One region of the Parabacteroides sp. AF21-43 genome, then DNA from elsewhere that is predicted to be linked to it. Evidence: riboswitches for the same ligand, from Rfam matches in the RefSeq annotation. Region 1 holds a riboswitch; each other region holds the start of a gene.
What was found. Region 1 has a riboswitch for cobalamin ahead of DWX84_RS03675 (ABC transporter substrate-binding protein). Riboswitches for the same ligand answer to the same signal wherever they lie in the genome.
Positions count from the first base shown of each region.

Region 1 (2,196 bases):
AAATAATATTCTGCCATGTAATAGGCTCATTTCCTGAATTCCAGATAATATGCCAAACCGATTGAAGAGGAATAGAGACTGACCCCAACACCAAATTCAAAAAGATTAGAACAAAAATAGCCGTGACAATCGCCAGCATCCATAGGGTATTTGAATGTCTCATCAGCGTTCCTTATTTAAGTCGAGAATAATAGACCGGCTCATGATCCGGTAATAAATCCGGATGAAAGATATGAAGCAAATCCGCTAGGACGATCTCCGGTTCTGTCGGCATACTCTCATAAAACGGCGTGTTCTTCATATTACAATAGATAATCCCTTTCTCCCGGAACGCACGGAAATCCGCATAACGAGGATCTTGCTCTTTCAATGCCTCATAGCTAAACGTTCCCGGGAAACTATTCACGATACGCCAGAAATCAGCATCGTCCGCTTGGTTATAGACCGTCTCGAAGTCTAATGTAACACCACCGGATCGCTCATCGTCTTTCAAGAAATAATCAGCGCCGGCATCCTTGAAAAGCTGTGCCAAGAAACTCTTTCCTCCTACGGCATACCAGTTTCCACCCCGTAACTCGCCACTAAAAACGATCGGACATTTTTTAACCTTGCCATCCGCCGTAAGTTCCTTTAATTCATTATACCTCTTCTCAATGGCGGCAAAACGCTCATTGCCCTCTTTCTCTACCCCTAACAACAAGCCTATGAACTTGATCCATTCAGCTTGTCCCAATGGCGTAGTCTCCTTATAACCCAAATGGGGAATCAAGGGGATACCCACGTCTTTCAGCGTCTCATAGCCTCCCCGCTTGAATGGCGATACAAGGATCAAATCAGGATTCATACTCATGATAACCTCGTTATCGAAATTTCCCTCTATACCGATCTTTGCGGTTTTACCTTCTTTCAGGCGTTCGTTCATCTCTTTATTGAACAAATGCCGTGTACTGGTAATCCCAACGACCTTATCCAAGGCACCCAATTTAATAAAATTCGATAATTGCAGGGAAGTCATACAGATAACGCTTCGGATAGGAAGCTCTATCATCGTATAATCAACGGGAATCCCCGTGGGTTTCGAACCTCTTTTTACGAACGCATAATGAAACGTGGTGCTTTCCTCGTTTTGAGGATCTTGAATATCAGCCAAGACATATTGATCCGCATAGGTAAGCTTGAATCCTTGGGCGTATAAAGGCTTAACCTGCTCTTGCGAGAATGCGGATTGCTCTACGGAAGCCGTCTTCCCTATTTCTCCTTTTTCACGGATACCTGAAGTACATGATAAAGTCAATACCGATAAAAGCAAGCATCCACCCGCTATAAACTTATTCATAATCCTTGTTTAATTGACAGTTGATCATTGACAGTTACTCTCGTCCTGCTCCACGGGACAGCAACATTTATTTATGAACCGGCAGGTCTTCTGACTTACTTCCATTCTGGACGCCTTCCCGATTACGAAACCAGTGGCCAAGGTATTGTCCGAATGTTTAGAAGTTCACAGCAGCGTGGTCTGTCCGGGATTCTCACCCGGTTCCCTTTTAATCCGCCTCCCGGAAAAAGAGATAAGCGGAGCCTATTACAGCGACAAAAGTAGTAAGAATATTTGTATACATCCGCAATTTTAAGGACTTTTGCGTTTCAAATAAAAACAGATACACATGAATCATCCTATTCACTTCGTCTCATTAGGTCCCGGTGATCCGGAATTAATTACGCTGAAAGGGCTTAAAACATTACAAAAGGCTGATATTATCTATTGTCCTGCTACACAAGGCAAGCATGGAATCATATCTCGGGCGACGGATATATTGAAAGCTATTGAGGTAGACGAATCCTTGATCCATCCGTTTATTTTGCCAATGAGTAAGGAACGGACAGATGCGTTAAACGCTTATAACGAATTGTTTCTGGATGCCCAAGCTGAATATTTGAAAGGAAAACAAATCGTGATCGTCGCCGAGGGAGACGCTGGTTTTTATTCATCTATACAATATGTATACGATAAATTCGAGGAAGCAGGAATCCCGGTCGATCGAATCGCAGGAATTCCGGCATTTATAGCGGCAGGTGCCTTGGCCGGGATACATATCGTAAAACAAGAGGAGCAAATTAACGTAATCCCCGGGACTGCGTCGTTCGATGAACTTTCGGCAAAAATAGAAAATGGAATGATCATCGTCATCATGAAAT
Region 1 is NZ_QTMG01000003.1:134,092-136,287, forward strand. It holds gene DWX84_RS03670 (iron ABC transporter permease) at 1-163, opposite strand, end outside; gene DWX84_RS03675 (ABC transporter substrate-binding protein) at 173-1,336, opposite strand; cobalamin riboswitch at 1,399-1,598, opposite strand; gene DWX84_RS03680 (precorrin-2 C(20)-methyltransferase) at 1,665-2,196, shown strand, end outside.

Region 2 (2,196 bases), on a different contig from region 1:
TTTCTTTCCATCAAAGAAATCCTTATAGGTACTATGGTTGTCCGATAGATAATCTGCGTTCAAATAAGAGTTCTTATTAATCATGTATTGAGCGCCCGCTCCATAGGTGAACGTCTCTTTCCGCATATCATAGTTGGTCGTATTCACTTTATCCATCGGCATCGGGCGATCGCTGGAACGTCCGAAGAATGTACCACGCACATAAAAAGACAAACGATCCGTAGCGTCGTACGTGAAACGTTGGTTGATCACGTTCCGGTGAAATCCTTCGGAAGCTTGCTTATTGGTAGGAACCAACTCGCCTTTACTCTCCGTATAGGGATTTAATTGCCAACCATCGGCCCGTTGATATTGATAAGAAGTATATGAACCGAACTTCCCGAGATTCACGTCTGCGTTGACCGACTGCAAGAATTGGTTCTTGCTACCATAACGGCTATTGCTCGTCACGTTCACCTTATTGCGGGAATCATCCGTGATGATATTGATAACGCCGGCGATCGCGTCGCTACCATACAAAGCGGAAGCGGCCCCGTTCAAGATCTCTACCCGCTTTACGTTAGACATATCGATACGGGAATAGGTATCATCGCCGGCCAAACGCTTGCCGTTTTCCAAGATAACCACGTATTTCTCCGTCAAACCGTTCATGTTCATCGTAGCCCCTTGCCCGTTCTCCATAAATACGATACTCGGGTTCAGTTTGGTCATCGCATCTTGGAAATTAGTTACGCTCGCCTCTTTCAAGTCTTTTCCCGTAAGCACTTTCACGGGAATAGGGGAATTACTCATGCGGCGATGCGAACCGGTACCGGTTACCACCACTTGATCGATATTCACATACTTTTCTTTCAACTTAATAACGACATCTTTTTCCGAGTGATCCGTTTGATACACGCCCTGTTCATAACCAAGGTAAGTCACACGAATACGATGTCTACCATCGGGAAGGTTCAGCTCAAATTTTCCGCCGGCATCCGTTGTTGTACCATTTAATGATTCCGACACACGAATATTCGCGCCCGGGATTGGTTCATTACTTTCATCCACGACTTTACCTTGTAAACGTACCTGCGCAAATGATACGTTTATCGCACAACTTACAGCTAAAGCCGCGCACAAACACTTTCTTTTCATAAACGATTTGTTATTATGTATATTTCCGCTTTCCTGACCCCGAGAAAAACAGCAATAAAAAACGTTTGGCAGGTTTCCTGACTTACCTCTTAGAAAACGACCTTCCCGTCTTTCGCAGACAGTGGTATGAGAAATGCTTTCTACTTTACAAAGGCTTACAGTAGCGGGCACTGCTCCGGATTCGCACCGGATTCCCTCTTTATGACAAAACCGGATGGTTTTACGTCATCACCAAAACGGGGCAAAAGTATGAATTATTTTATATAAACAAAAACATATCCCGGCTTATGTTCTTTAAAAGCTTTACAAAGAGAATCTTATAATGTACAACATCGCCAAAAAGGAAAAGAAAAGAGACCATACAACACACAAAGTTTTCCAAAATATTTTTCAACTTATTATATATAAACACATTAACATAATTTAATTAGCAAAAAGTTTTCCAAAAAGAAAATCATACAGAGTAATACGATACCTTTGCGCACATAATCAATCACAAATTAATCGACATCATGATACAGACAGTTGTTAAACGGGACGGGCGTATCGTTGGCTTCAACGAGGAGAAGATAGTAACCGCTATCCGTAAAGCCATGTTGCATACAGACAAGGGAGAAGATATGCAACTGATTCGCCAAATCACAGACCATATCTCATTCAAGGGAGAACCTCAAATGACCGTAGAGGCGATTCAAGATGCCGTGGAACTGGAATTGATGGCCAGTAGCCGGAAGGACGTAGCGCAGAAATATATCGCTTACCGAAATCAGCGAAGCGTAGCCCGCAAGGCGAAAACACGGGATATGTTCTTGGAGATTATCAATATCAAATCCAACGACATCACCCGTGAGAACGCGAATATGAACGCCGATACACCCGCCGGCATGATGATGAAATTCTCCAGCGAGACCACCAAGCCGTTTGTAGATGACTATTTATTGAGCGAAGAGGTCAAGGAAGCCGTATCAAACAACTATCTCCATATTCATGATAAAGATTATTATCCGACTAAAAGCTTGACCTGCGTACAACACCCGTTGGATCGCATCTTGAAATACG
Region 2 is NZ_QTMG01000041.1:16,214-18,409, reverse strand. It holds gene DWX84_RS20045 (TonB-dependent receptor) at 1-1,137, opposite strand, end outside; cobalamin riboswitch at 1,187-1,388, opposite strand; gene DWX84_RS20040 (anaerobic ribonucleoside triphosphate reductase) at 1,650-2,196, shown strand, end outside.
Region 2: it holds a riboswitch for cobalamin, as region 1 does, so the genes downstream of both, DWX84_RS20045 (TonB-dependent receptor) here and DWX84_RS03675 (ABC transporter substrate-binding protein) in region 1, are expected to answer to the same signal.

Region 3 (2,196 bases), on a different contig from region 1:
ACCTTCTTGTATCATGAGTTCCAAGATCCTACGCACATGTTAGCTCGTATAAATAACAAAGGCGAAGTGGTACAAGAATATTCGATGATCGTCAACTATTGGTTCCCGGCTATCCCGGTTTTCCCGGATAACGCCGCACCGGTAGTATCTTCCGGTTTCCCTTCCTCTATCGTATTAACCGAGGAAAAGCCAGTCTATAAACTCGCTTTAGGCAATATGGTGACCGATGAGGACAATATGGATGCCGCCATCGTAAAATCAGTCTCATCCGTTACTCCCTCCAGCCCGATTAACGCGATCGTTCGTAATGACTCCTTAATCATCAGTACGACCTCAGATATCAAGGAATATCAGAAGGCTACAATAACCGTCCGCTTCAACTCGAACGGAAAGATCGTCACCAAGAACATGGTCGTAACAACCGAAGAAGCACCGACAAGCATAGAAGAGGTCTCGCAGCCGACCTTGAAAATCTATCCGAACCCGGCGGTTAACTCGATACAAATCAATATCGATACCCCGGCGAAGATAGAGATCTATACATCTCGCGGAACAATGGTCCGGAAATCCACGATCAATCCCGGAGAATCCATCAACGTAAGCGATCTATCCCAAGGCCTCTATTTCATCCGTATCATAACCGGAGGAAAGACAGAGTCTCTACGGATGATTAAGAAGTAAATATAAAAAAAATTCCGTACATTTGCGCCCGAATTGGTTCCGTAGTGCCTATTCGGGCGTACGGATTAAAAGGGAATCCGGTGAGAATCCGGGACAGTCCCGCTGCTGTGAAGCTCTGTTGAACATTCTAATACTACTTTCGCCACTGACGCGATAGGGTCGGGAAGGCATTAGGATGGGAGCTAGTCAGAAGACCTGCCATTCATTTCAGATTCATGTCCTCGTGGGTTAGGACATAGGATACACAGACAATATAAGAACAAAAAGAAAATGATGACAGACAAGGAAGTATTGTTGTTACGGCGCAAACTGGATCTTTTGCTCCGTACAGGAAAGTTGTTGATGGAAAGCGCCGCCGACACGAATCGTATCGAGCGAAACATGAAACGAGTTGCCGCCTTTATGGGGATCCCCGAGGAGAAGTTGCATATCGATATCCGGTGGACCATGATCATGGTAAACGTAAGCGATGAGCGAAACTCATTCTCCAAATTCCAGAAATGCGAGAAGCATGGCATTAACATGACGACAATCTCACAGGTAAGCAAGCTTTCATGGCGGGCGATCGAGCAAGATTATTCCTTGGATAAATATGAGGAAGAACTGGAGAAGATCGTTCACCAACCCCGGAATTATACCCCTTATATCGTAGCTATCGGAGCGGGATTCGCATGCGGAGGATTCTGTAAGCTATTCGGATGCGACTGGATGGCATTCCTATTCGCTTCCATTTGCGCTTTCGTCGGGTTTAGGGTACGGGCCCGCTGTGTCGAGGCTGGACTTAACGTATATATGAGTATCGCCGCGGCCGCTTTCGTATCCACCTGCTTGGCATACGCATCCTCCTTCTCCGGGCTATCCGACACTCCTTATCATCCATTATTAGCCTGCGCTTTATTTATCGTGCCGGGCGTACCCTTGATTAACTTCGTGGATGATATGCTAGACAATCATTTGCTTGTCGGCATCACCCGGGCCTCCAATACGGTCATGATGGTAGCCGCCATGACTTTCGGTATCGCATTCGCCATGCGGGTACTTGTCATGAATGATGTCGAGATAGATCATAAGTTCAGTGAATTAAATATGGTTCCACATGACCCGTACTACATATATGCATTAGCGGCAGCTATCTCCGCCATAGGCTTCTCCATGATATTCAATATTCAACGCCGATTATTATGGGTGGTAGCCGTAGGAGGTATCATTGCGGTATGTACCCGTAACTTTGTGAACTTCGAATTAGGTTATGGTCCTGTGATCGGCTCGTTTATGGGAAGCTTCGTAGTCAGCCTCCTTGCCGTAAAAGCGGTTCATTGGTGCCATGTTCCCAATCACGTATTGACGATTCCATCTGTCATTCCTATGATTCCGGGAGTACTCATGTATCGCTCATTACTGGCATTTATAAACCTGCATGGAGTAGTCGGTGAGGTCACAAACGCATTCTTCAACGGGATCAATTCCGCACTCATCATTCTTTGTATCTCACTCGGTGTAGCTGTCCCGAACATC
Region 3 is NZ_QTMG01000041.1:5,914-8,109, reverse strand. It holds gene DWX84_RS20015 (DUF5074 domain-containing protein) at 1-681, shown strand, start outside; cobalamin riboswitch at 699-899, shown strand; gene DWX84_RS20010 (threonine/serine exporter ThrE family protein) at 952-2,196, shown strand, end outside.
Region 3: it holds a riboswitch for cobalamin, as region 1 does, so the genes downstream of both, DWX84_RS20010 (threonine/serine exporter ThrE family protein) here and DWX84_RS03675 (ABC transporter substrate-binding protein) in region 1, are expected to answer to the same signal.

Region 4 (2,196 bases), on a different contig from region 1:
TTCCTTGTTGGGGACGATCTTCGCGATAACCGGCTATTATTTTTGGATAAAGAAACAATTCAGGAAACTGAGATGAAAAGAAAGAGGTATGTTTGACCCACATACCTCTTCATAAATCTAAACCAATCAAGTTGAATACGCAAACGTTGTAATATTAAGGTTAAACAGTTATGTATGTAAAAGTGTGCGTCTATTCAATTCCTTCTTTCCTTATAGATGCCAACCACTGGTCGATCCGCCCTTCTGTTTGATCGTCTTCATTCATTTCATCCAGAGGAAGTCCGACGAACATACCGTTTATGCAGGCGGTGGAACTGTCAAATGAATATCCCGAGGCATCTACAGCGCCGATGAACTTGCAACCTGTATTTCGCAGGTCGGAATAGATCGTACCGATGGCGTCACAGAAAGTGTCGCTAAAAGAGGCTGAGTCTCCGCAACCGAATAATGCGACGGTTTTCTCACTTAAGTCCAGCTTTTTCAGCTTCCCTAGATAACTATCCCAATCATCTTGCAAATCTCCGGCGCCCCAAGTGGAACAGCCCAATAACAAGATTTCATAAGGCGCTACATCAGCGGGAGAAGCGTTAGATACGTCATGAATATCTTTGTCTTCCACACCCAGCTTCTCTGCGATACGTTTCGCAATCCCTTCCGTCGTTCCTGTAGACGAGCCGTAGAATATTCCTATAGTCTTCATTTCTATTTGTTTTTATAGTTTAATAACGAAGACAAATATCCGATATCTTATTAGTCTCGGCAATACCTACAAATATGTATTTTGAGGGTTGCGAATACCCACGAATGGCCAGCGATGGTTGAGGGAATAAAGGTTTTGATAAAATTGTGTATATTTTGAATTGTTTTTTTATAAATTTGCCATCGTATTGGTTCGCCTACCCTATTCAGGTACGGCGATTAAAAGGGAATCAGGTGAGAAACCTGGACAGTCCCGCTGCTGTAAGCTCCAAAAAAGCTTTAGACATCAACTCATTGCCACTGTTTCCGGAAGGAACGGGAAGGAAGTTCTAAAGTGGAGTAAGTCAGAAGACCTGCCAATGCCGGATAACCGCCGCAATTTTACGCTACCGGGGTTTAGCGTATGATTCAAATATGGAATACAGAGAACATTGCTCTAAAGAGGTAATTTTGATAGGGTAAGTTATGCCGTAGTTCGTGGGGAACTATGGGTAATTTATTTTGTGTTAACCTGTTAAAGCCATGTCTTTTTATATCATTCAGTGTATTTGTTTTTTGGAGTTTTACATTAATATTATGCTTATGAGAAAGTTTTTATCTTTTTTCTTTGTAATGGCTTTTTACGTAGTTGGAGCCTATGCGCAAGTATTGGTCCAAGGTCAACCGCATCCTTCCGCAAGGAATATCTCAACAAAGCAGGAGTCTCAGTTAAGAGCTGATGCCAGTTTTACTTTCGATGACATCCAATATTGGGTTGGTAACGGTAGCAATAAAGCCGCTTTAGTGATTGAATGGCATGATGGGAATCGCCCGGATGCCATGGTTTGGGGATATCGCTGGGATGGCGAGGCAACCGGACATGATATGATCGTGGCGATTGCTCAAGCAGATCCTCGATTGGTATTGCTCACCCAATACACTGGCTGGATGGGATATACGATCGATGGAATCGGGTATGGTGAAAGTAGACTTAATATTTCTTATGATCTAGAGGGAGCGAAGTCTGAGCCTAAAAATGCGTTTAAATTTGAACCTCCTATCACAAATCCGCTGTTGGGGCAAACTTCTCATCCAGAGCATCCGGCAGAGGATGTTGCGGCCGCCATTCGGCAAGGGGTTCAAACAGGAGTTATTTATCACCCGATAAATGCGGAAAGATATGGATATCCATCTTATGACTATGACTATTGGAGTTGTAGCAATGGCATTCATTGGCAAGCCGGTTGGTATTATGGCTATTGGAGTTATTTTGTGAGAAGTAGCCAAACCTCTAATTTTAGCTATTCTGGTTTAGGTGCGACAAGCCGTGTATTGACGGATGGTTGTTGGGATGCGTGGAGCTGGAATGGAAATATGAATACATCAGAAGGAACTCAGCCCGGGGATGTCTTTGTCGCTGCGACAATACCCTCTGGAGGTGGAGGGGATGAACCCGAGATCCCGGTGATACACGTAACATCCATTTCTCTCAATAAGTCTTCTTTGCGTTTACAAGCA
Region 4 is NZ_QTMG01000008.1:145,602-147,797, forward strand. It holds gene DWX84_RS08150 (PepSY domain-containing protein) at 1-76, shown strand, start outside; gene fldA (flavodoxin FldA) at 191-700, opposite strand; cobalamin riboswitch at 872-1,075, shown strand; gene DWX84_RS08160 (Ig-like domain-containing protein) at 1,282-2,196, shown strand, end outside.
Region 4: it holds a riboswitch for cobalamin, as region 1 does, so the genes downstream of both, DWX84_RS08160 (Ig-like domain-containing protein) here and DWX84_RS03675 (ABC transporter substrate-binding protein) in region 1, are expected to answer to the same signal.